4 regions of the Streptococcus cristatus AS 1.3089 genome follow, and region 4 is predicted to be linked to each of the others. Evidence: predicted binding sites of a transcription regulator. Region 4 holds the regulator's gene; each other region holds the start of a gene.
The links. Region 4 encodes Rex, which represses fermentation and respiration genes when NADH is low (regulators of the CRP and FNR family bind a similar motif). Its sites were predicted from a motif close to TTGTGAANTANTTCACAA; they were not measured.

Region 1 (7,449 bases), 560 kb from region 4:
CTGGTATGCCGAAGGTTATCGGGCGGATGCCTTGATTGTCGATCCGCCACGAACTGGTCTGGACGATAAGCTGCTAGAGACAATTGTCCACTATGCACCTGAAAAGATGGTCTATGTTTCCTGCAATGTCTCAACCTTGGCGCGCGATTTGGTCAAGCTCAGTCAGGTCTACGATGTCCACTACATCCAGTCGGTTGATATGTTTCCGCATACCGCTCGAACCGAAGCAGTCGTGAAATTGGTCAAAAAAGTATATTGATGTGAACGTCTGTTTTGATGTCGACTGCGTAGACAAAAAATAGATACATCAGTAATAAATTAACTCAACGAGAACATTTTAATAAGTGTTCTCGCTTTTTTATTTTCAGGAGGAAAGCATGCAAAAGGAAGAATAGGCATCACGGCAAATCATAGTGTGCCATCTCATGGCTATCATGGGAATAAATATTGAGAAAGCAACTCAGTTAATTGCTGAAATGGAAGAGTCAGGGCTAATCCAATTTGATGAGTTAGGAAATGTCGGTTTATTAGTGTTGGATAGTGTTGGAGGGACAATCATGAACCTACCCCCGTCTTAAATTCAGACGGGGGTAGTGTTCAAAAAACACTAGGGAGGTATCAAAATCAGCCGGGGTCGGTCTTAAATTCAGCCACTAGTGAGACTGAGGTTAGTGAGACTGATATGAGTGAAACTAAAGGGAGTGAGTCTGTCATTGAGGACGAGGAGGAGAAAGAAAGTCAAACAAGTAGGAAAAGCGACAATGAACATTTTCATCGAAAGGAGGACCGATTCACAAGATACGACAGAGATTATATTTGGGGATTGGTTCACGACCAGTTGAGACAATGATTTCATTTATTTTTTATTTACTAGTTTATTAAAATGGTCAGTATAGTGTAATTTTAACTTGTCTTCACCTAAAATATCTAGAACTTTTATAGCCTGTTTCATTTTTTCGATTCCAGTACATGATTGACGCTTAAATTCATAGTAACCTGTTGCATAGAGGAAAACTGTCTGTTCATAAAAGTTTAATTCGTTATCTAGCAACTCCTTTATCTTATCAATTAAATAGGAGCAATTTGAAAATTTTTCCTCATCTATACTAAGAATTAAACAATTTATAGCAAGTTGAGCGACCATTCGTTTATTGGTTTTATTCAGAGAAGAGTAGAGATAATTCTTTAGCAGTTCCTTTGTCAATAAGAAGTAGGAATCGTAGTTAATTGTTCGTACACAGTTACCAAATAGAACAATCTCATAGTAACCCCATTTTTCGACTTTAAAAAGATAGTCCATTAATTGAAGTAATTCTTCATCAGATGGACTGATCCTCGAATCCATTGTGTGTAGAATGGATTTTACCATGGTTTTTTCAAAGGAATTTAAGGTGTAATTTGAGGAGTCAGAAAGTAGACATTTTATATTATTGATATTTTGTGATGAGTATTGTTTACGAATATATTGAACTAGGTTAGCAAATGATTCGGTATTGGAGTAGTCTTTATCATGTAAAATAAGAAATTCGTCCAAAGTAATATGTAATTTATCTAAAATATTGATTAGTCGAATACAAGATATTTCTGATTCTCCACGTTCGAATCGAGATATTTGAGATTTAGAAAGATGCTCGTCAGCAACGGAAGATAAACTGATCTGTTTTCCTTTACGAACTTTTCTGAGTGTGATGCCAAGTTTTGATTTCATAATTTTCCCATTTTCCCAACAAAAAAGTAATTGATTTTTATTTATTGTACAATAAATAAAAGCTGAAAGGAAGTCTAAATATGAAAATGGCTATTGGTGGAGAGTACTACAGCTTATATACAAAAAGGAAATGAGGTGTAAAGAAAATGAAAAAAGAAAATGAAGATGTTATTTCAACAGCAGCCTCACTAGGGGTGATGATTGGAATAGTGTTTGCTAATTTTTTTAGATTTTCCAATTGAATATGGTATTTCTTTAGGCTTGTTGAATGGAATATTATTGGGTTCGCTGATTTTTTACAAAACGATAAGATTAAGCATAATTTTTTGCTGTAAACTAGGGAGTAGAGATGTCTATAGTTGAAATTATTAATCTAACAAAAAGCTTTAGAGATACTGAAGTTATTCATAACACTTCATTTTATTTAAAGAAGGGAAAAGTATATGGTTTTGTTGGACCAAATGGAGCTGGAAAAACTACATTATCAAAATGATTCTAGGGATTTTAAAACCAGATTCTGGGGAAATAACTATTTTTAATCAAACCGTAGAACAGAATTCTGAAAATATATTATCTAGGATAGGATTAGTTTTGGGACCTTCATTTTATGGTCATCTTGATGCTTATAAAAATTTGAAGTTAATAGCAAATATAAGGGCTTAGTTTAGATATTGAAAGAAAAACTTAATGAATATCTATCAATGGTGGGATTAAAAGATGTTATTCTCAAGGGAAAGACAACACGAACCGAAGCAGTCGTGAAATTGGTCAAAAAAGTTAAGTAAAAGAGCGATTTGTTTAGAAACAAGCCTAAATGAACAGCAAAAACCTGCAGAAGTCTGCAGGTTTTTGAGTTAGAGGATTATAGCTTGATTTCGGTGTTTTGGAGAACCTTTTGAGCATCGGCAAAGATTGTATCGAGGATTTCTTTACATGGACGAATTTCCTTGACTAAGCCTGCGATTTGGCCACTCATCATAGAGCCGTGCACAGTATCTCCTTCATAAACAGCTTTAGAAAGAGAACCGATGGTGATTTCTTCGAGTTCATCACGATTGGTGCCTTTGTTTTCTAGTTCGATATAGTGGTCAGTCATTTCATTGCGGATACAACGAACCGGCGCACCAGCAATACGACCAGTAACGGCAGTAGCAGTGTCATTGGCTGCGACAATGGCATCCTTGTAAGCTGCGGCAATTGGGCATTCTTCTGAAGCTAGGAAGATAGTTCCCATCTGAACCCCTTGCGCACCGAGGACAAAAGCGGCAGCGAGACCACGACCATCGGCAACCCCACCTGCAGCGATGACTGGAATATCAACTGAGTCAACAATCTGAGGAATGAGAGCCATGGTATTGGTTTCACCGATATGGCCACCAGCTTCAGAACCTTCGGCAATCACGGCATCAACTCCGAGCTCTTGCATTTTTTGCGCATGTTTGACACTGGCAATAACAGGGATAACCTTGATACCAGCCTCTTTTAGATAAGGCATGATGAATTTTGGTGTACCAGCCCCAGTCGTTACGACAGGAACTTTTTCTTCAATGATGACTGTCACAATATCCTTGATATTTTTCATCATGAGCATAACATTGACGGCAAATGGCTTGTCAGTCAATTTACGCAGTTCACGGATTTCTTCGCGCAACTGCTCACCCGTCATTCCACCTGAAGCGATGATTCCCAGCCCACCAGCTTCTGAAACAGCCGCTGCCAGTTGGTAGTGGGAAATCTGAGCCATAGCTCCTTGGAAAATAGGGTACTTGATGTTCAACAATTCTGTAATAGACATAGGGCATCTCCTTTATTCTGTATTTAAAATCATTATATCACTATAATAAAGCGTTTTCAAGAAAGCTCTAGTCTGACAAAAGCTAGCACTTTGTGAAAAAAATCTCAGAAATTCTTGATAGGACTGGCTTTTCTTTGTGAAACTCCCTTTATCAGTGTCCTTATAACAATAACTTATAGTCTATTAGAATTTGTTATATTCTCCAAGCTTGGATTTGAGCAAGTGTGGGAAGGATTTTTATTGGACGCATTTTTTGTGATATAATAATAAAAAATACACGGAGGTAGGGCATATGGATAATGTGATTGATTTGTCTATTCCAGTGGCAGAAGTGATTGAAAAGCAGCCCGAGGTCTTGGATGTCTTGGTCGAGTTGGGCTTTAAGCCTCTGGCCAATCCTGTCATGCGCAATACAGTCGGGCGCGTGGTTTCGATCAAAAAAGGAGCTGCCATGAACGGCATTGACCTGAATAAAATCAAGCAAACGCTGGAATTAAACGGCTATGAAGTGGTGGGGATTTAGGCATGGCTACTGAACGCATTGAAGTCCTCAAGTCTATCTTGCTGGACCTACATAACGGAGCTTCGGCAGAATCTGTTCAGGAGCTTTTTAATGAGCATTTTGCTGGTGTGTCGGCTATTGAGATTAGCCTGATGGAGCATGAGCTGATGAACTCGGATACGGGAGTGACCTTCGAAGATGTCATGTCCCTCTGCAATGTCCATGCCAACCTCTTTAAAGGTGCCATTCAGGATGTAGAGGTGGCTGATACTGACCATCCAGGCCATCCTGTTCAGGTCTTCAAGCAGGAAAATCTAGCGCTGCGGGCTGCCCTTATGCGGGTTCGCAGGCTCCTATCCACCTATGAAAGCACAGAAGATGAGGAGCTTCTTCCTGAAATCCGCAAGGGACTCCAGCGCCAGCTGGGTTTGGTGGGGCAGTTTGATATCCACTATCAGCGTAAGGAAGAGCTCATGTTTCCCATCATGGAGAGCTACGGCCATGATTCGCCGCCCAAGGTCATGTGGGGTGTAGATGACCAGATTCGTGACCTTTTCCAAGAGGCTAAGATTGCTGCAGAGCAGTTGCCGGATACTTCGATTGAGGAAGTCAAGGACAAGTTTGAGACCTTTGCGGCTGAGTTTGAAGCTATGATTTTCAAGGAAGAGTCTATCCTTCTCATGATTCTCCTCGAGTCCTTTACTCAGGATGACTGGCTCAAGATTGCTGAGGAGAGCGATGCTTATGGTTATGCCATTATCAAGCCGACAGAGAAATGGATTCCTGCGCGACACTCATTCTCGGAGGAGGAAGCTGGGGTTGCTGCTGATGAAGGAAGCGAAGCGTCAGCCAGCACGGAGCAGACTAGTGATGGCAGATTTGAGCAGGTCATTGATACGCCGGATGGTCAGGTCACCATTTCCTTTAAGCCTAAGGAAAAGAAGGAGCAAGCCTTTAATCGGGACTCCCAGCAGCCTTTTGGTCATGGCTATCTGTCGGTGGCGGAGGCCAATCTGATTTTGGACCATCTGCCCATGGAGATTACCTTTGTCAATAAGGACGATATTTTCCAGTATTATAATGACAGTGTGCCGGCGGACGAGATGATTTTCAAGCGGACGCCGTCTCAGATAGGGCGCAATGTCGAGCTCTGCCACCCGCCCAAGCTTTTGGACAAGGTGCGGCGGATTTTCATGGCTCTGCGTGAGGGAGAGCGGGACAAGTTTGAGATGTGGTTCAAGTCGGAATCGCGGGGCAAGTTTGTCCATGTGACCTATGCGGCGGTGCGGGATGAGGCCGGTGAATTTCAGGGGGTGCTGGAGTATGTACAGGACATTCAGCCCTTTCGTGATATTGACAGTGATTTTTACCGAGATTTGGACTAGGTATTTGCAGTTAGAAAGTGAGAAACATGAGTTACGAACAGGAATTTTTACAGGAGTTTGAAGCTTGGGTCAAGACCCAGGTCATGATTAACGAGATGGCCCTCAAGGAGAGCCAGGCAGTCTACGAGGCGGACCAAGACGAGCGGGCCAAGGAAGCGGCCATTCGCTATGAGAGTCGACTAGATGCCTACCAGTTCCTTTTAGGAAAATTCGCCAACTATCAGGCGGGCAAGGGATTTCACGATCTGCCAGATGGACTTTTGGGTGAGAGAAATTATTGATTTTTCACTGGAAAGGTGATAGAATAAGTTCATCAGAGGTGTTTTGAGTCAAGCATTTTACAGAAAGTGGCGGTGCTGAGAAGTCCACAAATGTGTCAAGACTGGTTGCTGATGAGATGAAAAATTGAAATAAACAAAGTTGCGGGCGTTGCCCGAAATTGGGTGGTACCGCGGATAAACACATTCGTCCCTGTCATGTTTATGGCAGGGATTTTCTTTTGCGTCTTAGTCAAAGGAGGTCGTCATGAAGCAATCTTTTAAAACAAGTAAACTATATTATGGCTTTCCTATCTTCATTTTGGGGTATCAGGACCAGAACTTTGGACACAATATAACGACCTGCAGCTCCTCTTATAGTCTGGGAGATTGGCTAGTCATCGGTGTTGGTGCTGAGGAAAATGCGGCTAAGCAGATTAAGCATTATCAACAGTTCACCGTGAATATCCCTGACGAAAACTTCATGCTCGAGATGGAGCAGGCTGGATTTATTAGTCACCGTGAAAAGATTGCTAAACTCGGTTTAGATTTTCAACCTTCTAAACTGACACAAGCACCTATCTTGGATGCCTGTCCAGTCGTTCTGGATTGTAAGGTCGACAGAATCATCGAGGAAGATGGTATCTGCCATATCTTTGCTAAGATTCTTGATCGACTGGCTGTCCCAGAACTTTTGGATGAGAAGGGACATTTTAAAAATGACCGTTTTGCGCCGACTTACTTTATGGGGGACGGTCATCAGCGCGTTTATCGTTATCTAGATAACCGAGTCGATCCCATGGGAAGCTTTATCAAGAAAGCGAGGAAAAAAGATGACAAGAGCTGAGCTACCCGAATGAATCGAGACGGAGCATCTGGTCTTACGAGTCAGTACAGTGGCTGAGCCGAGGATATCCATGCCTACGCTACTCAACATATATCCATCTATTTTTTCAATTATTTTTTTAATTTTGCAATATTTCCTGATAAAATTACTATCTAAGCTCAATTTTGATTCACCATGAAAGAAAGAAAAAATTATCTTATTCCTTTCTTTCATGGTGGCGTTCGCACTCCCTTACTTGTATTCATTTTAATTAACAATTGTTTTATTAAATTTCTATAATCTGATTAAAGTGAATTTGCTAGAAGCGATCTTGCCAGTAATCTTAGTGCTAATTATAATTTTTTCAGAAATTTTTCCTTTATCAAATTTCTAATATAGATCATAAATATATTTCTCAAATAAAAAAGATAGAAAGGAATAGGACAGATTTAGAAAAATAGTGTTACGAAATTTATAATGCCAATTATAATTGAAACAAAAAATATTTGAATATGAAATATAATATAACAAGAAAAAGTATTAATAAAATAAAAAAAGAACAGAAAAAGTTACATAAGAAAGTAATTAAGCAATAAAACAAGGAGAACACACATGACTAAAGAACTTTCACCTAAATACAATCCAGCCGAGGTTGAGGCTGGTCGTTACCAAAAATGGCTTGATGCCGATGTTTTCAAGCCTTCTGGCGATCAAAAGGCTAAGCCTTATTCTATCGTCATTCCACCACCAAACGTAACTGGGAAACTTCACCTTGGTCACGCTTGGGATACAACTTTGCAAGATATCATCATCCGTCAAAAACGCATGCAAGGTTTTGATACGCTTTGGCTTCCTGGTATGGACCATGCGGGAATTGCGACTCAGGCTAAGGTCGAGGAGCGCTTGCGAGGTGAGGGCATTACTCGTTACGACCTAGGTCGTGAAAAATTCCTCGAGAAAGTCTGGGAATGGAAAG
Region 2 (7,449 bases), 920 kb from region 4:
TCTTTTTCCAACATTATTCATCAACCAGAACCCTCATTATTATTTGAAAAACAAATAATTTAATCACCAAACTTTGTTTTTTATTATATCATAATTGCTCCAATCACGCCAAAAAAGAGGCTGGGACAAAAGTCCGACCTCAAATATAAAAAGCGAACAAAACTAGTTTTCTGGTAATCAGAATTCTGCTTTGTTCGCTTTTCACATTTAATTATAGATTTGAAGGGCTTAATAATTAAGATTTTTAAAAATTCAAATCTTTTTGTCCCAAACTCTGTGGTTGATAACTATATTATTTACGACGTCCTGGACGTTCTCCGTAGCCATAGTAAGCATCTGCCATGATTTCTTCCATGTCAGCTACCATTGGCAAGCGTGGGTTTGCAGGTGAACATTGGTCTTCATAAGCAAGCAAAGCAATTTCATGCAAGCTATCTTTCCAAGCTTTTTCATCGATTCCTTGGTCTTTGAAGTTCATCTTGATACCTACTGCAACACCAAGTTCGTAAACAGCTTTAGCGTATGCTTCAACTGCTTCTTCTGGAGTTGAGTGAGGCAAACCAAGCATTTTCGCGATGTCTTGGAATTTCTCATCAGCTTTCCAGTAGTTGTACTTAGGCCATGTAGTTGTCTTAGATGGACGAGTACCATTGTAACGGATGACGTATGGAAGCAAGATTGCATTTGTACGTCCGTGAACAGTGTGGTGAACACCACCGATCTTGTGGGCCATTGAGTGGCTCATACCAAGGAAGGCATTTGCAAAGGCCATACCTGCCATTGTAGACGCATTATGCATTTTCTCACGTGCTTCTGGATCGGCTGTCTTAACAGATTTTTCCAACCATTCAAAGACAAGCTTGATAGTTTGAAGCGCAATACCGTCTGTATAGTCATTAGCGAAGTTTGAAGTGTAGGCCTCAGTCGCGTGAGTCAAGACGTCCATACCTGTATCAGCAGCGATGAAGTCAGGAACTGATTCAACCAAAGCAGGGTCAACAATCGCAATAGTTGGTGTCAATGAGTAGTCAGCCAATGGGTATTTGCGGTTGTTTTTCTTGTCAGAGATAACGGCAAATGGTGTTACTTCTGAACCTGTACCAGATGTTGTTGGAATCCCAATGTATTTCGCTTTCTTACCAAGTGATGGGAAGCGGAAGGCACGTTTACGGATATCCATGAATTTTTGAACCAAGTCACGGAAGTCGATTTCTGGTTGTTCGTAGAAGAACCACATTACTTTCGCCGCGTCCATTGGAGAACCACCACCAAGAGCGATGATTGTATCTGGTTCAAATGCTTTCATCACTTCCGCACCACGTTCTACAGTTGTGATGTCTGGATCTGGTTCAACATCTGAGAAGACTTGGATCGTTACACGGTTGCTACGGGCGTTCAATTGATCGATCACACGTTGAACAAAGCCAAGTTTTTCGATAGATTTGTCAGTAACGATCATAACGCGTTCAATATCTTCACATGTTTGAAGGTATTGGATAGAATTGCGTTCGAAGTAAATTTTTGAAGGAACTTTAAACCATTGCATATTATTTCTACGTTTCCCTACTTTCTTGATGTTTAGAAGGTTAATAGCGCTCACGTTATCACCAACTGAGTTGCGTCCGTATGAACCACATCCAAGTGTCAAGGATGGAATGAAGGCATTATATACGTCCCCGATACCACCGAAAGTAGATGGAGAGTTCCAAATGATCCGCATAGCTTTGATTTCAGTACCAAAGCGTTTAGCCAATTCTTCATCTTTTGTATGGATAGCTGCTGAGTGACCAAGTCCGTTAAATTCAACCATTTGGCGAGCTTTTTTAAGACCGTCTTCTCTATCTTCAGCTTTCAAGACAGCAATAACTGGTGAAAGTTTTTCGCGAGTCAATGGCTCATTTGGACCTACTTCAGCACATTCTGCAGCCAAGATGTTTGTACCTTCTGGTACTTTAAAGCCTGCTTGTTCTGCAATCCATGTAGCTGGCTTACCAACAATATCTGCATTGAGCTTAGCACCCGCACAGTTTTTGCTGTTTGCTTTAGCGCCGAAGCAGAATTCTTCAAGAAGAGCTTTTTCTTTTTTGTTTACAAAATAAGTGTGGTATGACTTGAATTCCTCTACAAATTCGTCATAAACTTCCTTGTCAATGATCACCGCTTGCTCAGATGCGCAGACCATACCGTTGTCAAATGATTTAGACATCACGATATCATGAGCTGCTTGTCGAAGATCAGCAGATTTTTCGATGTAAGCAGGAACGTTTCCGGCACCAACCCCAAGAGCTGGTTTTCCGCAAGAGTAGGCAGCCTTAACCATGGCGTTACCACCGGTTGCAAGGATTGTTGCAATACCATCGTGGTTCATCAAAGCCGCTGTTGCTTCCATAGATGGTTCTGTAATCCATTGCACACAGTTTTCTGGTGCTCCAGCTGCGATAGCTGCATCACGAACGATTTGCGCTGCGTGAGCAGATGATTCTTGAGCAGATGGGTGGAAGGCAAAAACGATTGGGTTACGTGTCTTCAAGGCAATCAATGCTTTGAAAATTGCTGTTGATGTTGGGTTAGTCGTTGGAGTGATACCACAAACAACTCCGACAGGCTCAGCAATCTTAGTCAAACCAGTAACAGGATCATCTTCGATAACACCAGCAGTTTTAACACCGCGCATATTGTTGACGACGTGCTCACAGGCAAAAAGGTTTTTCGTTGCCTTGTCTTCAAATACACCGCGACCTGTTTCTTCAATCGCGTGTTGAGCAAGGATACCGTGTGCATCAAGTGCTGCAACAGAAGCTTTCGCTACGATATAATCCACTTGCTCTTGGTTCAATTTTCTCATTTCTTCAAGAGCTAGGAGACCTTTTTGTACAAGTCCGTCAACATGCTTTTCAGCCGCTAATACTTTGTCCTCTTGTTCAACAGTTTTCTTCTTATCAGCCATTATAATCCTCCAATGGTTTCTGCCAAAAGGTTAGATGAAGATTTTAACCTTTGTTAATTATTTCACAATATGATTATACCCTATTCTCCTAAATTTGTAAACACTTCCAATGAAAGTTCACAAACTTTTTCTTGATTATTTTCCCAAATGCCGTTATATTAGCATTTCCACTGAACTCTTCCTTCATTATGAATATTTTCACAAACTTTTCTCTAAACCTTACGGAAGCGCTTTCTTATTGTTTATAAAATTAGCTCGGCAAAATAACCGAGCTAGTTTTATGGCTTAACACTGCCACTTGAAGCAGCATTCAATGCTTCTTTCATCATGTTAGAGTAGAGTTTACCTCCCTCTGCCATTGACTCTGAATCTGCCCCATAATGGACATAGTCTGTTCCAATCCAAATCTGCGGATTGTTAATCGCGACCTGATACCAGTCTGCTACATATACAAAATCATATTTCTTAGCAAGTTCAAGTTCGTATTGTCGCATCTTAACAGGAATACTACTTGGATCATTGGCTGTCCGGCCATCATATGGCGTGACTAAAATTAAGCGATGGCCTTTTGGCAAGAGCTCGATATACTGATCCAGCAATTCTTCATAATTGTCAACCGGATTGGTTCCCAATGCCAAAACGACGTTTTGAAGCAGTGTTTGGTTAGCAATATCGTTCTTGAAAAATTCCAGACCAGACACTAAATTACGGCTAACCACTGCATCGACTTGAGCGTCAGGTATAGCCTCTTGGATCCATTCAGCGGAGCGCAAGGTAACCGAATCACCAATAACAGTCGTTCCCTCTGCCACGTTATAATTTGTCGCAGTTTTTTGGTCAGCGTGCTTACGAGTTGTCTGCATTTTCGTATCGGCTTGATTCAAAGCATTGACAATCAGGCTTTCCTCAAAGGCACCCACAGACGGAGCTGTGATGGTGATAATAAGCAAGATAAAAGTCAGCGGAATGAAACTGTAGAAAATCGGCTTGGTGATGGAACTTACATTCATCTCCTTGCCAAAAATCCGAGGCTTCCGTCCAGCTAAAGTCGGCTCTAAAATATAGAAGGAAAGAGCCGCGAAACCAAAACTCAAGATTGTAGTCAAAAGCACAGCCCAACCATTGCTCATCAACTGAGTAAAAATAATATAGAAAGGCCAATGGAAGAGGTAAACACCATAGCTAGTATCTGCAATAAAGTTGAGAGGACTAGGCTCCTTAATATTTGGTAATTTATCGTGCAAGATGCGAGTTGCTGCTATCATGACACAAGCCAGAAGTGTTGAAATCAAGAAACCAAATAAATAAGTCCACAGGCTGTCAAATTTCAAAATAAAGCTGAGTAAGATAAGAAGAACAAAACTGCCAGCTAAAGCGATCAAGACTTGCTTGATTTCGACCTTTTCTTCCAGTTTCTTCATCTGAACGCCCACATTTCCGACTCCAGAGAAAGTCGCTAGCACTGTTCCCGCAAAGAAAGGAAAGACGTGGGTCAGGCTTGAGAAATAAATATTGGAGTAATTCTTGCTGAAAAAGGCTCCGATAAACATAGCCAAGAAGCTGAACAAAAATAGAGCAGCCGAACTCAGAGAAATCATCCCTCGATACTGAGCAACTGACTTACTAATCTTGCTAATGCCCCAAGCAGCCAAGCCCCAGAGGATATAGTAATGCACTTCCAGTGCCAGACTCCAAGTGTGAATCAGCAAATGCGGCACAAACTGACTTTCATAACTGCCGCCCGACATCATTTCATAAAAATTGGTCACAAAGCCAAGAGCAGCCGCAATCTGCGTCCCAATACCTGCCACAAAATCCCGTCGGATCAATAAAGTAAAGGGCATACTGACCAAAATCATAAAAACGAGCGGAGGAACGATACGATAAAAGCGCCGTTTCAGAAAGCCTACAATATCAATCGTCCGACTTCTTGTAAACTCATCAATCAATAATGAAGTAATCAAAAATCCTGAAAAAGTGAAAAAGATGTCCACTCCAATAAAACCTCCAGGAAAAACTCCCTGAAAGTAATGATAGAGCAACACCAAGACCAGTCCAGTAATCCGAACCAGTGAAAACCATCTAATGCGCATTTTGATAAATTCCTTGCTTGAACCTTCCTTCATAGACGACATTACTTTCTGTCGTCAGTTTTCCTTTACCATCGGCCTGACCGTTGGCAAATTCACCTTCATATTTCCAACCAGCCTTGGATGTAAAAGTACCCTTACCATCAAAAGTCCCATTTTTGAAATGGCCTTTGTAGCTATCCCCATTTTTAAATGTCAGGGTGCCTTCGCCGTTCATTTTCCCGTGAACCAGACTGCCCTCATATTTTATATTACCCTGATCCAGCGTCAGCACACCCTTACCAGGGATATTGGAGGTAAATACCAAAATCGCTGACAAAGCAATCACAGTCACTGCTAGGATTTCTAAATTCTGACGGGTCAGATAGATTTTATATTTATCGTAAAATTCTTTTATTTTATCCATTTTTCACCCATTTAAGCGTTCTAGCCACTTGTGGCAACCAGCTAAAACCAGTTCATAAGTCTCATCGAAATCGCCCGTGTACCAAGGATCTGGCACACCGAGATCAGCAAACTGGTAGATTTTATCCTGAAAATCCACTGGCGCCATTTTCTTCAAATCTAGAATATTGGCTTCATCCATGCCGATGATATAGTCAAATTCTGCAAAATCTTGCGAGGAAATCTGCTGAGAACTTTTTCTCTTATCATAAGAAATCGCATGTTTCTTAAAAATAGCCTGAGTCCCCTGATGTATAGGGTTGCCATGTTCCCAACTAGATGTCGCTCGACTCTCAATGTGTATATCATCGGTCAGACTTTTCATAACAAATTCTGCCATCGGACTACGGCAGATATTTCCTAAACAAACAAATACAATTTTCTTCATAAATCTATTATACCAGAATAAAAAGAAAACAGTGGAGCTTTCTTGATTATTCTGTGACAGCGGAAGCGGACTCTGAAAAACCGCTAATTATGCCGTTAGCTTTTGTGTCTGAGTTTCAGAGTACAGATCATTTAGGCAGTCACCCACTCAATCTAGCTTGCACCAGATTCAACTTTACTTTTCTTCAGAAGGATGTTCAAAACTTAATTGTGGCCATTTAGCCTGCCAGTTTTTCTTGCGGATTCTTTGCATATAAAGCTTCTTCCGCTCTGCATCCGCTAAAAAATGTGATGTTGGTCGCACCTGAAATGCCCGAATATCTGCCAAACCATAGGGAGCAAAGAGCTCTAGCTTGTCATCTCCCAGCAATCGCAGACCGATAGCCTGCAGCACTCAGGATACTTGCTCATGGCATCTTTCGAGCTAGTATAGGGCTGGGTGTTGGGGCTATGAATGTGCATATAAACTTGATTTTTCAGTTCCCAAGAATAAGCGGGAAAAGCTTTTCTCAGCTCCATCTCCAGCTGCAAAGTTTTCTCATAGGACACAGTTGGGTCAAAGAATATGACATCCACATCCGTTTCAGCATCAAAGCCCGGCTTGCTAGACAAGATATTCCAGATAAAATTTCTGACACTGCCTGCAGCCAGCCAAGAATCTTTCAATTCTAGGCTGCGGATCATCTCCAAAATCTCTCGGATAGCCTGATCCTGACCCAGTCTCTCTAAAATCTCCTGATCGGTCATCATTCCTCCATATACTCATATCCCAGATGCTCATAGGCTTTACGAGTCGCCACGCGCCCAGTCCGTGTCCGCATAACAAAGCCTTTCTGAATCAGGTAAGGCTCATACATGTCTTCCACCGTTTCGCGCTCCTCAGCAATATTGACTGAAAGTGTCCCCAGCCCGACTGGACCACCCCCATAAACTTCAATCATGGTTCGTAGGATTTTCTGATCTACATAGTCCAGCCCTTCTCGATCCACGTCCAGCATGGATAAGGCCTTGTCTGTGATCTGAGCATCGACCAGTCCATCCCCCATAATCTGGGCGTAGTCTCGCACCCGCTTGAGCAGACGATTGGCAATCCGCGGCGTGCCCCGGCTACGCAGAGCCAGCTCTCGAGCAGCCTCGTGGGTAATATCCATCTCAAAAATCTCTGCCGTCCGCTCGACGATTTCGGTCAGGTCGCTGGCTTCATAATACTCCATATGACCAGTAATCCCAAAACGAGCCCGCAGAGGATTAGACAGCATGCCCGCCCGAGTGGTCGCCCCAATTAGCGTGAAAGGTGGCAATTCCAGATGGACGCTGCGACTGGTCTCGCCAGTCCCAATCATAATGTCAATGTAAAAGTCCTCCATGGCGCTGTAGAGCACTTCCTCCACTGCCATAGGCAAACGGTGGATCTCATCGATAAAAAGAACGTCACCTGGCTCCAAATCATTGAGAATGGCCACCAAATCACCAGCCTTTTCAATGACTGGGCCAGAAGTCTGCTTGATATTCACACCGAGTTCGTTGGCAATGACAAAGGCCATGGTCGTCTTTCCTAGACCCGGAGGGCCAAAAAGCAAG
Region 3 (7,449 bases), 650 kb from region 4:
AGCGCTTTGATAATCGCTTTATCTATGTCAATCTGGGCACTATTGAAGCACAATTATCTAAACAAGACCAGATTCCTGGTGAGGTCTTTGCCTCTCATGACCGCATCGAAGTTTTTGTCTATAAAGTAGAAGACAATCCTCGTGGTGTCAATGTTTTCGTTAGCCGTAGTCATCCAGAAATGATCAAGCGCTTGATGGAGCAGGAAATTCCTGAAGTTTACGACGGAACTGTGGAAATCATGAGCGTGTCTCGGGAAGCGGGCGATCGGACCAAGGTAGCGGTTCGCAGCCACAATCCAAACGTGGATGCGATCGGAACCATCGTCGGACGTGGAGGTGCCAATATCAAGAAGATTACCAGCAAATTCCACCCAGCCAAATATGATGCCAAAAGTGGTCGTATGATTCCGACTGAGGAAAATATCGATGTTATCGAGTGGGTTGCTGATCCAGCCGAGTATATCTACAATGCCATTGCTCCAGCAGAGGTAGATCAAGTTATCTTCCATGCAGAAGACAATAAGCGAGCTTTGGTTGTCGTACCGGATAACAAGCTTTCACTGGCTATCGGCCGTCGTGGTCAAAACGTTCGCTTGGCAGCTCATTTGACTGGCTTTAGAATTGATATCAAGTCAGCCAGCGAATTTGAAGCAATGGAAGCAGCCAATGAGCTTGGTGGATTTGGCCAAGATTACGTAGCAGAAGATGTACCAGCCGAAGTAGATGCCCTTTCAGCAGAATTTGAAGTGGAAGAGCTGGCAAATGGTACAGAAGTGGCAACTGAAATCGAACTCGAAGAAAGTGAAGCAGTAGCCACAGAATAAGGGAGGCAGATATGGCAAAAACAAGAAAAATCCCTTTAAGAAAATCAGTTGTGTCAAGTGAAGTGATTGACAAGCGTGATCTGTTGCGCATCGTCAAGAATAAAGAAGGTCAGGTATTCATTGATCCGACAGGCAAGGCCAATGGGCGGGGCGCTTATATCAAGCTAGATAATGAAGAAGCTCAGCAGGCCAAGAAAAAACGGGTCTTTAACCGTAGTTTCAGTATGGAAGTAGAAGAAAGTTTCTACGACGAGCTGATTGCCTATGTCGATCACAAGGTCAAGAGAAGAGAGTTGGGTCTTGAATAAAGAAAAACTAGCAAACTTGCTGGGTTTGGCCCAGCGGGCTGGCCGCATCATTTCAGGAGAAGAATTGGTCATCAAAGCCATCCAAGAAGGAAAGGTTCATTTGATCTTTCTAGCTGAGGATGCCGGACCAAATTTGACGAAAAAAATGACTGATAAAAGCCATTATTACAAGATAGAAGTGTCAACCGTGTTTTCAACACTGGAATTAAGCACTGCGATTGGCAAAGCTCGCAAAGTAGCTGCCATCACAGATGCTGGTTTTACAAAGAAAATGAGGTCTCTTATGCAATAGAAGAGGAGGACAAGAATTGTCTAGAATTAGATTGTACGAAATCGCAAAAGAACTGGGGAAGGAAAGTAAAGAGGTAGTAGCTCGGGCCAAGGAATTAGGCCTAGAAGTCAAAAGCCATTCTTCCAGCGTAGAAGAAGAAGCAAGCCAACGCATCAAGGCTAGCTTCGCGACTAAAGAAGTTGCTAAGCCTCTTCCAAAGAAAGAAGCGGCTGTCCAGCCAGCACCAAATAAAGTAGCTGAAAAACCAGCTGCTCCAGTCCAAAAGGAAGTGGCCTCTGCTAGAAAAGAAGAGCCAAAAGTAGCCGACGTACCAGCAGCTGAAGCTCCAGCTAAACCGGCTCCAGCTCGGCCACAAAGTCGAAATTTTAAGGCAGAGCGTGAAGCACGTGCCAAGGAACAAGCAGAGCGTCGTAAGCAGCAACAAAATCGGAAACCACAAAATCCTGACCAGAAGAAAAGCAATGAGCGTGATCGACATGACCGCAAGGCCAACAATGATCGCCAAGAGCGCCGCAATGACCGTCGTGATAATCGTGGTCAAGATGGCCGTCGGAATGGTCAGAATCATCAAGGATTCAACGGTCAAAACCGCCAACAGCCTCAGGGTCCGAAAATTGACTTTAAGGCTCGGGCAGCAGCTCTGAAAGCAGAGCAAAATGCGGAGTATGCACGTTCTAGTGAGGAGCGTTTTAAACAGGCTCAAGCAGCTAAAGAAGCGCAGGAACGCCAGAATAGACGAAAAGAGCCAGTCCAAGCAGAGCCAACAACTGCTGAAGTATTTAAAGCTACTCCGGCTGAAACAGTCCAACCGGCTGCTCCTGCACCAGCACAAGCTGCGGTAGATACTCGTCGTAAAAAGCAAGCTCGACCAGATAAGAAGCGCGATGATTTTGATCGCGAAGAAGAAGGTCCAAGAAAACAACAAAAGAATCGAAATAGTCAAAATCAAGTGAGAAATCAAAGAAACAGTAACTGGAATAACAATAAGAAAAATAAAAAAGGAAAAGGTAACCAGAATCAGGTTCCAAAACCTGTTACAGAACGCAAGTTCCATGAGTTGCCAAGCGAATTCGAATATACGGATGGCATGACCGTTGCGGAAATCGCAAAACGGATCAAGCGCGAGCCAGCTGAAATTGTCAAGAAGCTCTTTATGATGGGCGTGATGGCAACGCAAAACCAATCTCTTGATGGGGATACGATTGAGCTCCTCATGGTGGATTATGGTATCGAAGCCAAACAAAAGGTTGAAGTGGATACAGCTGATATTGAGCGCTTCTTTGTCGAAGAAGGCTATATCAATCCAGATGAATTGGTAGAGCGTCCGCCAGTTGTGACCATCATGGGACACGTTGACCATGGTAAAACAACCCTCTTGGATACTCTACGTAACTCTCGCGTTGCGACAGGTGAAGCAGGTGGTATCACTCAGCATATCGGTGCCTACCAGATTGAGGAAAATGGCAAGAAGATTACTTTCTTGGATACACCTGGACACGCGGCCTTTACTTCGATGCGTGCGCGTGGTGCATCTGTTACCGATATTACCATCTTGGTCGTAGCAGCTGATGACGGTGTTATGCCTCAGACTATTGAAGCGATTAACCACTCTAAAGCCGCTAATGTGCCAATTATTGTGGCTATTAACAAGATCGATAAGCCAGGTGCCAATCCTGAGCGCGTAATTGGTGAATTGGCTGAGCATGGTGTTATGTCAACTGCTTGGGGTGGAGATTCTGAGTTTGTTGAAATCTCAGCTAAGTTCAACCAAAACATCGATGAACTTTTGGAAACAGTTCTACTTGTAGCAGAAATTCAGGAACTCAAAGCAGATCCAACAGTTCGCGCTATCGGTACGGTTATCGAAGCCCGTTTGGATAAAGGAAAAGGTGCAGTTGCAACCCTTCTCGTCCAACAAGGTACGCTGAATGTTCAAGATCCAATCGTTGTCGGAAATACCTTCGGACGTGTCCGTGCTATGACCAATGACTTAGGTCGTCGTGTCAAAGCGGCAGGTCCATCTACGCCGGTTTCTATCACAGGTCTTAATGAAACTCCGATGGCAGGTGACCACTTTGCCGTCTATGAAGATGAAAAAGCTGCGCGTGCAGCCGGTGAAGAACGTGCTAAACGTGCCCTTCTCAAGCAACGTCAAGCTACTCATCGTGTCAGTCTAGAAAATCTCTTTGATACCCTCAAAGCTGGTGAAGTTAAGTCTGTTAACGTCATTATCAAAGCCGATGTACAAGGTTCTGTAGAAGCCTTGGCTGCTTCCTTGCAGAAGATTGAAGTGGAAGGCGTTAAGATTACCATTGTCCACTCAGCAGTTGGTGCTATCAATGAGTCTGACGTGACATTGGCAGAAGCTTCAAATGCCTTTATCATTGGATTTAACGTTCGCCCTACACCACAAGCTCGCCAGCAAGCAGAAGCTGATGATGTAGAAATCCGTCTTCACAGCATTATCTATAAGGTTATCGAAGAAATGGAAGATGCCATGAAAGGAATGCTGGACCCAGAATACCAAGAAAAAATCATCGGGGAAGCCCTTATCCGCGAAACTTTCAAAGTTTCCAAGGTTGGTACTATCGGTGGATTCATGGTTATCAATGGTAAAGTTACCCGTGATTCTAAGGTTCGTGTCATCCGTGATGGCGTCGTGATTTACGACGGTCAGTTGGCGAGCTTGAAGCACTTCAAGGATGATGTGAAAGAAGTCACTAACGGCCGCGAAGGTGGTCTCATGATTGACGGCTATAATGATATCCAAGTGGATGATACGATTGAAGCCTATATCATGGAAGAAATTAAGAAATAAGAGAAATCCGTCGAAAACTCCCAGTGAAAAGCATATTGGATGGAAGTTGATACTTTTATCCCAAGCACCTTTTCTCAAAGAGTTTAGAGCGAATTTCATTCAACTAAAATTAAAAATATGAGAGTGGGACAGAAATCGGTAATTCGTTAGAATTCGATTTCGTCGTCCCACCTCCGCACAGTTGAGTAGGGCTGTAAAAGCTGATGAAATCAGCGTAATAGAGCCCACTCAACCACTGCGTCTTGCTCGATAATCCAAAGACAATTGAGAGGCTAGGACTTTTGTCCCAGCCTCATATTGCAGAAGAAAAAATTAGAAAGGAAATCCTATGGCAAATCATTTTCGTACCGACCGTGTAGGAATGGAAATCAAGCGTGAAGTCAATGAGATTTTGCAAAAGAAAGTCCGTGATCCACGTGTCCAAGGTGTGACTATTACTGACGTTCAAATGCTGGGCGATCTGTCTATGGCCAAGGTCTACTATAGCATCATGAGTGACTTGGCTTCAGATAATCAAAAGGCACAGCTGGGCTTAGAAAAGGCAACCGGCACCATTAAGCGTGAACTGGGCCGAAACCTCAAGATGTATAAGATTCCAGACTTGACCTTCGTCAAAGACGAGTCTATTGAGTACGGTAATAAGATTGATCAAATGTTACGCAATTTAGAAAAACATTAATGAAAATAGTGAGATAGGGCAGTGTTTACGAGTCCTATCTCATTTTTATTTTTGCAAATACTTTTTAAAAGTTTTGAAAAAAGGTGTTGACAAGTGGAGATTATCCTGTTATACTAGTAAAGTACTCAATCGCGGGGATGGCGGAATTGGCAGACGCGCAGGACTAAGGATCCTGTGACCGCTTTAGGTCGTGAGGGTTCAAGTCCCTCTCTCCGCATAGGATTAGCTGACTTCGGTCAGTTTTTTTGTTTTCTCAAAGAAGCTGAAGATGTCTGAATTCAAAAATTGCTTGGGAATTACTTAAAATTTCAGGAAAAACTAGCAATTTTAGTGAAAAAGTGATAAAATAAACAATGTAAGTGGTTCATTCCACAAAAATTAGAGGAGGCCTATTACAAATGGCAATCGTTTCAGCAGAAAAATTTGTCCAAGCAGCTCGTGACAATGGTTATGCAGTTGGTGGATTTAACACAAATAACCTTGAGTGGACTCAAGCTATCTTGCGCGCAGCAGAAGCTAAAAAAGCACCAGTTTTGATCCAAACTTCAATGGGTGCTGCCAAATATATGGGTGGTTACAAAGTTGCTCGCAACTTGATCGCTAACCTTGTTGAATCAATGGGTATCACTGTACCAGTAGCGATCCACCTTGACCATGGTCACTACGAAGATGCACTTGAGTGTATCGAAGTTGGTTATACTTCAATCATGTTTGACGGTTCACACCTTCCAGTTGAAGAAAACCTTAAATTGGCTAAAGACGTTGTTGAAAAAGCACACTCTAAAGGTATCTCAGTAGAAGCTGAAGTTGGTACTATCGGTGGTGAAGAAGACGGTATCATCGGTAAAGGTGAATTGGCTCCAATCGAAGACGCTAAAGCAATGGTTGCAACTGGTATTGACTTCTTGGCAGCTGGTATCGGTAACATCCACGGTCCTTACCCTGCAAACTGGGAAGGTCTTGACCTTGACCACTTGAAGAAATTGACAGAAGCTCTTCCAGGTTTCCCAATCGTATTGCACGGTGGTTCAGGTATTCCTGATGACCAAATCCAAGCAGCGATCAAACTTGGTGTTGCCAAAGTTAACGTTAACACTGAATGCCAAATCGCATTCGCTAACGCAACTCGTAAATTTGCTCGCGATTACGAAGCAAACGAAGCAGAATACGACAAGAAGAAACTCTTCGACCCACGTAAATTCTTGGCTGACGGTGTCAAAGCTATCCAAGCATCAGTTGAAGAACGTATCGACGTATTCGGTTCAGAAGGTAAAGCATAAGAAGCTTGTAAACGCTTGATATAATAGGTTTATCCAATTTGGATAAACCTTTTTCTTCGTTTTAGAACAAATATAAAATATTATGATATAATCACTATGCAAGCGATTTTATAAGAATTTGTAAAATGATTTATACAATTATAAAATTTCCAATTTTTTAGGAGTTAAAGATGACAGATCAGGATGTATTTGTAATGGCTGGGGGGACGGGTGTAATAATACCTTATCTTAATACAATAGAGAAGAAGGTTTCCAAATCTATTATTATATCTGCTTTAGAATCTGAAAATGGAGATTTGAATGATATAAAAGAAATTCTAGAATCCATAGAAGAATCCTTCTCTGTTTGGGGCTATAGTGAGAATGATAATAATTTAAAAATAAATCCACCTAAATCGGGAGATCTTATATTTATTACGAATAATAATGCTGCAATTTATTTAGCTACTGTTTTTAAGAAAATCGAAGCTAAAGAATTAGACTATATTTGGGCAGGTCGACAAAGTTGGAAGTATAAACTAATTCTTAAGAATGTAATTCGAATTTTTATCCCATATCCGTTAGATGTGGATATTGAAAAATGGTGTGGTGATCATCCTTTTGCCCCCAGTCTGTCAAGAATTCAAAATATTAATAAAATTTACAAAGATAGAGAAGAGGGCTTTAGACATATTATTGGTAGAAAAAATCAAACAGGGCCTATTCAAGGTGCGTTAACAGTAAAAATTCCTGATAATGATAAACAGAAACATGAAGAGGAAATGAAAGATATAGAAATAGTTCTCAGTAGATTAAATACTTATTGTAAGCTTACACACTTTGAATGTATAGTAAAGGAAATTTAAAATGAAAAATAATCGTAGTAGCTTTAAATATAGATTAAATTATTCTAATGAAATTGAATCTGTGCACTGTATAGTTGGTGAAAACGGTTCGGGAAAAACAATGTTGATAAATTCTTTATTAGAAAAGGATGAGGATTCAATTGCAAAATTCTATCAGGACACCAAGGATATATTAGCTTATTCTTTTGTTAAGTATTCAGCTTCCGTAGAGTTGAACAATATAAAAGTTATTCCTAGTGGTTCTATGGACATTTCAACCTCTGCATATTTAAATACGATGGATCTCGTAAACTTGAATCGTGAAGATTCGATCAAACAAGTAAAAGTAGTGATTGATTATTATAAAGAGGAAAATAGAAATACGAAATGGCAAAATTTAATTGAACTTTCGGATAAAAAAGTG
Region 4 (7,449 bases):
ACAATCCTCGGAACCCTTGAAAATATTCGCTACGAAAAACAAGATACACTCGGTCTTTTTGCCTTGGACGAAAGCCGTTACTTTGGTAAAAAAGATTTCGAACTAGAATTAGAAATCAATAATATCGAAGAAGGGGAACAGAAATTCAAAGACTTTTTAAATGAAAAGCAAATCCAATACAAGCCTGGTAAAAGTAAGATTGCTAGATTTTCCGAAAACTTGTAAAAATGCTGAAATAATCTCATTTTTTTGGTAGAATAATACTTATAAATCTAAAGAGACAAAAAGAGGATGGTCATTCTAATGTCAGACAAAAAAATATGAAGCTTTTCTCCCTCAATTCCAATCACTCAATCGCTGAGAAGATTGCTGAAGCTGCTGGTCTACCGTTAGGCAAGCTCTCTTCCCGTCAATTTTCTGATGGCGAGATTCAGATTAACATTGAGGAGAGTGTCCGTGGCTACGATATTTACATCATTCAATCCACCAGCTTTCCGGTCAATAATCACTTGATGGAGTTATTGATTATGGTCGATGCTTGTAAACGAGCAAGTGCCAATACCGTGACCGTTGTCATGCCCTATTTCGGTTATGCCCGCCAAGATCGGACGGCTGCTCCTCGCGAGCCAATCACTGCAAAACTCGTTGCCAATATGCTGGTTGGAGCTGGCGTAGACAGAGTTATCTCACTTGACCTTCACGCCGTCCAAGTACAAGGCTTCTTTGATATCCCAGTCGATAACCTCTTCACAATTCCGTTGTTTGCTGAACATTATTGCAACATGGGCTTAACTGGTGAGGATGTCGTCGTTGTCAGTCCGAAAAATTCTGGCGTCAAGCGCGCTCGTAGTTTGGCAGAATATCTTGATGCTCCAATCGCTATCATCGACTATGGTGAAGATGAAGCAGGACGCTCTGAAGGCTATATCATCGGTGATGTTGAAGGCAGAAAAGCGATTTTGATTGACGATATCTTAAATACTGGACGTACTTTCTCAGAAGCTGCTAAAATCGTCGAACGCGAAGGAGCTGTCGAAATCTATGCCGTATCTAGTCATGGCTTATTTGCAGATAAGGCTGCAGAATTGCTAGACAATGTCCCTATCCGAGAAATCTTGGTGACTGACTCTGTTGATACGAAAGAAAAGACTCCGAAGAATGTTCACTACATCACAGCCAGCGAGTTGATTGGCGATGCTATCGTGCGTATCCAAGAAAGAAGACCAGTCAGCCCACTATTTGCTTTTCAAAAGAAATAAGAGATAAGATTCGTGATTTATTTAGATAATGCTGCTACGACTGCCTTGTCGCCTGCCGCAATTGAGTCCATGACTCAGGCAATGACAATCTTCGGAAATCCATCCAGTACCCACAGCCACGGTCGAGAAGCCAATAAGCTGCTTAGGCAGGCTCGCGAAGATATTGCCAAGGTTCTACACACACAGAGTAAAAATGTTCTCTTCACCTCAGGAGGAACTGAAAGCAATAACACTGCCATTAAGGGCTATGCCCTGCGGCATCAAGATCAAGGCAAACATATTATTACTACTGCCATTGAACACCATGCGGTTTTAGAACCTGTTGAATACTTGGTAGAGCACTTTGGCTTTGAATCCACTATTATTCAGCCAGTGGATGGGCAAATCCGAACTGAAGATATCAAGAATGCCCTCAGACCGGATACTATCCTCGTCTCAGTCATGGCTGTCAATAATGAAACAGGCTACATTTTGCCGATTCAAGAAATTGGTGAATTGCTAAAAGATCATCCTGCTGCTTTTCATGTCGATGCAGTCCAAGCTGTCGGCAAGCTCCCTATCTATCCTGAAGGATGGGGAATCAATTTCTTGAGTGCCTCAGCCCACAAATTCCACGGCCCAAAAGGAGTCGGATTTCTCTATGCTGACCAGATGGATTTTGATAATTTCATGCATGGCGGCGATCAAGAAAATAAGCATCGAGCAGGTACAGAAAACCTCGTTTCGATTGTTGGGATGGCAACTGCCCTTTCTGAAAGTGTTGCCCATTTAGAGGAAAATCTGGCGCATGCCCAGCAGTTAAAAGATACTTTACTGGACAACCTAACGGATATAGACTACTACCTAAACGAAAGTCAGCCTAGCCTGCCTTATGTTGTCAATATTGGATTTCCAAACCAAAAGAATGATCTTATCTTGCTTCAAATGGACCTTAATGGCTTTTCAATCTCGACTGGCTCTGCTTGTACAGCAGGAGCTGTTCAGCCCAGCCATGTCCTTCAAGCCCTCTATGGGCGAGATTCTGAACGCCTAAAAGAATCCATTCGTATCAGTGTGTCAGACCAAACTAGCATCCAAGAAATCAAACTCTTCAGCCAAAAACTAAAAGAAATACTAGGAGGATAAGATGGCTTTTCAAACATCTGTTAGCTTAGCAAACTGCAACTTCACCTATTCGCTCCATCCAAACGTTAAAAAATTTGCCTTGCGGGACAACACATTCGTTGAAACAAAAGTTGGAAATTACGAGCTTTCTCGCTTACTAGAGGAGGTGCCCAACAGTGGCGATGGATTCTTGCTTAAGATTATCATCAATAAGGATTTAAACGGAGCAAAAATCAATATTACCGACAAATCTGGTTTAAGACTGGTTAATATCTTCAAATCAGAAAAACATGATATCATTCAGCAAAAATTCTATTTCCTGATGGATAGTTTAGTTGAAAGAGACATTTTTGAAAAAACACCCCAATAAAACGGTGAGACAATGAACTAATTGTTCAAAAATAGAGCTTGCTCACTTGTTTCTAAACTCCCAAACCCTTGAGCTGGAAACTATCTCATCACAAGCTTTTGAACAGGATAAAAAAGAGGCTGGGACAAAAGTCCTAGCCTCTCAATGGTCTTTGGATTGTCAAGCAAGACGCAGTGGTTGAGTGGGCTCTATTACGCTGATTTCATCAGCTTTTACAGCCCTACTCAACTGTGCGGAGGTGGAACTACGAAATCGAATTCTAACGAATTACCGATTTCTGTCCCACTCTCTTTTCTGCGCTATTAGTTTTACTTATTGGCATTAGCATATTTTGCTCATCAAATTAGTTGATTTTTTCACAAACTTTCTATAAAATAGAAAATAGAAAGGTCGTGATTTTGTGAAAACTGAAAAAAGCAATTCTATTCCCCGTGCTACTGCTAAGCGGCTCTCGCTCTACTATCGAATTTTCAAACGATTTAACTCTGAGAATATCGAAAAAGCCAATTCAAAACAAATCGCAGAGGCGATTGGAATCGACTCTGCTACTGTTCGGCGTGATTTTTCTTACTTCGGTGAGTTGGGGCGCAGAGGTTTTGGCTACGATGTCAAGAAACTCATGAATTTCTTTGCCAATCTTCTCAACGATAACTCGATTACAAATGTCATGATTGTTGGTGTCGGAAATATGGGACGTGCTCTTTTACACTACCGTTTTCACGAACGCAATAAAATGAAAATCGTGATGGCCTTTGATACAGATGATTATTCTGATGTCGGAACCACCACAAATGATGGAATTCCTATTTACGGAATTTCTCAAATTAAAGAAAAAGTCCAAGAAGGAAATGTAAAGACTGCCATTCTGACAGTACCAAGTGTTAAGGCGCAAGAAGTCGCATCCATCTTGGTAGATGCTGGTATCAAAGGAATTCTCTGCTTCTCTCCTGTGCACTTGTCTGTCCCTAAAGATGTTGTTGTGCAGTACGTAGACCTAACCAGCGAACTCCAAACCTTGCTCTATTTCATGAGAAAAGATGATGAGTAAGATGAGAAAGGAAACATCCACTTTATGAAAAAACCGATTATCGGTATAACAGGAAACCAAAGGGACATCCCAAATGACCAATTCATTCATATAAGTTATACTGCAACTGGCTTTATTGAGGGAATCAAACAAGTCGGAGGCATTCCAATTATCTTGCCCATTGGTGATGAGGAATTAGCCGAGTCTTATATTACTATGATTGACAAACTGATTTTGACTGGTGGGCAAAATGTCAACCCTCATTTCTACGGCGAAGAGCAGACTATCGTAAGTGACGATTATCTGCTTCAAAGGGATCTCTTTGAACTGGCTCTCATCCGAGAAGCGCGAAAGCAAAACAAGCCTATTTTTGGCGTCTGTCGCGGTACCCAGCTTTACAATGTCGCCATGGGTGGCACACTTCACCAAGACATTGAAAATCACTGGCAAGATAGCACCGCTCAATATACCACACAGACTATGGTCACTAAAAACGGCTCCATCCTCCATGAATTATACGGTTCTACTTGCCAAATTAACTCATTCCATCACCAAAGTATCAAAGATTTAGCAAGAAATTTGGAAGTTATTGCCTACGATCCTAGTGACAAGGTCATTGAGGCGGTTACCTCGACTGATGGGAGTCCCTTCCTCGGTGTTCAGTGGCATCCAGAATACCTCTTCCCTACAAGACCAGGGGATTTAGCCTTGTTTGATTATGTGGTTCATAAACTTTAGATCAAATCCGTTTTTTCACGATAGCTATAATAATCATGTTTTGAGACGATTAAATGATCTAAAAGAACCAAGCCCATTAGCTCACAGGCCTCTTTCATATGTTTGGTGACTTCGTCGTCATTCTTACTTGGCAGTGTTACTCCAGAAGGATGATTATGCACAAGTATAATAGCGGTCGCCAAGTGTTTAAGCGCATAATGCAAAATTTCGCGCGGTTCAGCAATGCTTCTAGTTACCGTGCCTACAAAGATTGTCTGCTGATGGATAATCTGGTTTTGACTGTTGAGATAAATAGCGACTAAACACTCCTGCTTTTTATCTCCCAATTCTACCTGCATTTTACGAGCCAGTTTTTGACTTCCAAGAATTTGCTCCCTCTCCAGCACTTCCGCCTTATTGATACGGCAGCCAAGCTCAATAATAGCCTGTAACTCAACAGCCTTCACAGGCCCAATTCCCGAAATTGTCTGCAATTCTTGCAAAGTCAGATATTTCAAATCATTCAAACTAGAAATCGATGATAAAATCTTTTGAGAAACTTGAAAGACAGTTTCTTTTTTGCTGCCTGTTCGCAAAAATATAGATAATAATTCCTGATTACTGAGTTTATCCGCTCCTTCTCTTATCAGCCGTTCACGCGGCATCATGCTTATGTCATCCTGCAATGAAATACGATACATATCAACCTCCTTACCTATTAATTCGATATTCAGTAAAAAAAGAACCTAAATAAATGAACTACATACCAAAAGGTTAGACACAAAATCTATCGATTAGGCGAGTTCATTTATTTAGGCTATTTATTATTAATTGCTAAATCTTATCATATTTGTTGCTTGCTGTTGTAACAGCCTCTCTAACGGATGTAGACCATTGTCCCTTGATGGCACTATCTAAAGTATCATTAATCCCCTTGATAGCCAACTTTCCTTCCTTTGCAACTTTACTAATCGCTTCCTTAGATTTGGTCTTAATACCATCACTTTTACTAAGAATATGTGGAGCATAAACATTTGTTATCAAAGATTTTTCAATCTGTTTTTGAATAGCAAGCAGACGCGTTCCTAAATCATCGAAATTTCCTACAGTAAATACACCTGTAATATCCTCAGTTAATGTTGTTGCCATTTTAGCATCACTTCCTTTTACTCTCTAGTTTTATTATTGTCATCTGCGGCTATTCTCCTACGCAGATAAGCCTCCTCTAACTTATCATCTAGATATCGTCTTTCTCGTCGGAAATTATCACTCTCTTTTAAAGATTCTAATTCCAATATTTTTTGCGCCTCCGTCAAGGCATCTTCCGATAACATTTGGTAAGATTCCATCTCTCTATTAAGAATCCTATAAAAATCCTGATCCGCATCAGTAGATTTCAAATAATGTAACGTTTTTTCGTACTTTTCATCAAGAATATTTTGTATGGCACGACGCGCAGTTTGAAAATAATCAATTCTTTCCTCAAATTCTTGCAACTTTTCTCGATGCCGCTCTTCCAATTCTTCTAATTCTTTAGTTTTCTTTTCGACTTCACGTTGTGCTAATTCAAATTTCTCCATTGATTGAATTCCCCTGCTAAAGCTATGTCTTCTTCGAGTTTTTTGTTTATACCAGCTGCAATTTTATCTTTTAATTTAGTCATTTCGTCTAATATTTGACTCGCTTTGTTGAGCTTATTTTGTAGAGAGATTTCTACATTTCCGACAACACTATCATGCGTGACACCACCAGCTGCAAAAGCCGATCTAATCTCATCAGGACTAAGACTACTGACCATAAACGGAGACTTGGTCGTTTCAAATAAAGACTCAACTTCTTCTACCCCTCTTTGTTTCTCAATCTTAATCTGATCCAAAACTTGCTGAGCAGCATTAACAAGAGCATTTGCACCAATAGTAGCTTGCTCGCTGTCTAGAAAAATTCGTTCGTTACTACTTAAGCCACCTCCGCTTTCTGTAAGTAAGCTTTTCATACCATAATACCGCAACATTCTTGTTTTTGTTTCTAGGATGAGGGCATTCGCATTTCCTTTTGCTGTATTGGTCACAACATTGCCGTTTTCATCAATGAGTTGACCTTTATTATTAAATCTCCAAGTATTATAACTATGATATTTATCCCCCAGACTATAGATCTTATCTGCCTTTTCTTTCCAAGAAAGTTTATCATCCTGTAAAATTCGTAAAGATTCATCAACAAAACTAGCATCTGTCATATTGACATAAATGGCAACGCCTGTTTTATTCCCCAAAATGTTCCCCAAAAACATATCATTTGGATTTCTAAAGTTACGAAATTGCTCTGGATGCGCCTGCATATAGGCTATTTCTTCTTCCGAAACAATATTATGAATATCTGGACCATTAAAGCCAACATTATTCCATCCCATTTTTAAGGCAGTATAAAGTGCCATAGACTCTCCCAAAGAATGACCATTCGTTGTTATAATGGCATTGGGATTTTCTTTACGAACCTTTTTCTCTACTCGCTGGGCAAACTCTAATGCTGTTTTTGACTGAACATCTACAATGTTTTCGACAACTTCCTTTTTAACACTATCGTTAAAATGTCCTTCTAGAATGCCTTTGCCCATCCCTGAAATTGAGGGGAGACCTGTTATCATTTTATCCGTAAAACCCATACCTAGATTTTCAATGTCATTCAGGACATCTTTTTTATCTCCAAAATTGGTTCCAACATAAGAAACCACTACCTGACTGTAGTCTACGTTCCCTTTATCATCAATAGGAGCAACAGCCATAGCTTGCATACTATTATCCGTTGGTTCAGCAGAATTACCAATAGCATCAATAACTCGGAACTGACGGCCGTTTATGTCAATCGTTTCTCCAACTGATAATTGCTTATCAGGATTGTCTACTGGGTCAATCTCATAAACACGTGTTGCAATTTTATTATAATCCGCATCTGTTATGTTCATTTCTTCTCTC

Region 1: a site for Rex is predicted at 3,594-3,611, ahead of I872_RS07565 (nitronate monooxygenase). Genes of this name have one in related genera too.
Region 2: a site for Rex is predicted at 2,998-3,015, ahead of adhE (bifunctional acetaldehyde-CoA/alcohol dehydrogenase). Genes of this name have one in related genera too.
Region 3: a site for Rex is predicted at 5,258-5,275, ahead of I872_RS07995 (class II fructose-bisphosphate aldolase). Genes of this name have one in related genera too.

The regions. Positions count from the first base shown of each region.
Region 1 covers NC_021175.1:1,528,395-1,535,843, reverse strand. The annotation lists gene rlmD (23S rRNA (uracil(1939)-C(5))-methyltransferase RlmD) at 1-259, shown strand, start outside; partial or broken gene I872_RS07585 (replication initiator protein A) at 557-847, shown strand; gene I872_RS07580 (helix-turn-helix domain-containing protein) at 857-1,708, opposite strand; gene I872_RS12295 (ATP-binding cassette domain-containing protein) at 2,058-2,201, shown strand; gene I872_RS07565 (nitronate monooxygenase) at 2,571-3,503, opposite strand; gene I872_RS07560 (DUF1858 domain-containing protein) at 3,796-4,026, shown strand; gene I872_RS07555 (DUF438 domain-containing protein) at 4,029-5,390, shown strand; gene I872_RS07550 (DUF1912 family protein) at 5,417-5,671, shown strand; gene I872_RS07545 (flavin reductase family protein) at 5,916-6,494, shown strand; gene I872_RS07540 (valine--tRNA ligase) at 7,086-7,449, shown strand, end outside.
Region 2 covers NC_021175.1:48,489-55,937, reverse strand. The annotation lists gene I872_RS00325 (helix-turn-helix domain-containing protein) at 1-21, opposite strand, end outside; gene adhE (bifunctional acetaldehyde-CoA/alcohol dehydrogenase) at 293-2,947, opposite strand; gene I872_RS00315 (acyltransferase family protein) at 3,226-5,040, opposite strand; gene I872_RS00310 (MORN repeat-containing protein) at 5,030-5,443, opposite strand; gene I872_RS00305 (low molecular weight protein-tyrosine-phosphatase) at 5,447-5,869, opposite strand; partial or broken gene I872_RS00300 (nucleotidyltransferase family protein) at 6,044-6,618, opposite strand; gene ruvB (Holliday junction branch migration DNA helicase RuvB) at 6,615-7,449, opposite strand, start outside.
Region 3 covers NC_021175.1:1,614,495-1,621,943, reverse strand. The annotation lists gene nusA (transcription termination factor NusA) at 1-824, shown strand, start outside; gene rnpM (RNase P modulator RnpM) at 836-1,132, shown strand; gene I872_RS08015 (YlxQ-related RNA-binding protein) at 1,125-1,424, shown strand; gene infB (translation initiation factor IF-2) at 1,441-4,242, shown strand; gene rbfA (30S ribosome-binding factor RbfA) at 4,571-4,921, shown strand; tRNA gene I872_RS08000 (tRNA-Leu) at 5,053-5,138, shown strand; gene I872_RS07995 (class II fructose-bisphosphate aldolase) at 5,320-6,201, shown strand; gene I872_RS07990 (hypothetical protein) at 6,372-7,046, shown strand; gene I872_RS07985 (AAA family ATPase) at 7,048-7,449, shown strand, end outside.
Region 4 covers NC_021175.1:963,904-971,352, forward strand. The annotation lists gene I872_RS04730 (CYTH domain-containing protein) at 1-225, shown strand, start outside; gene I872_RS04735 (ribose-phosphate diphosphokinase) at 321-1,259, shown strand; gene I872_RS04740 (cysteine desulfurase family protein) at 1,272-2,384, shown strand; gene I872_RS04745 (DUF1831 domain-containing protein) at 2,386-2,733, shown strand; gene I872_RS04750 (redox-sensing transcriptional repressor Rex) at 3,134-3,781, shown strand; gene I872_RS04755 (gamma-glutamyl-gamma-aminobutyrate hydrolase family protein) at 3,806-4,498, shown strand; gene radC (RadC family protein) at 4,495-5,178, opposite strand; gene I872_RS04765 (hypothetical protein) at 5,312-5,626, opposite strand; gene I872_RS04770 (hypothetical protein) at 5,644-6,057, opposite strand; gene I872_RS04775 (hypothetical protein) at 6,039-7,439, opposite strand; gene I872_RS04780 (hypothetical protein) at 7,436-7,449, opposite strand, start outside.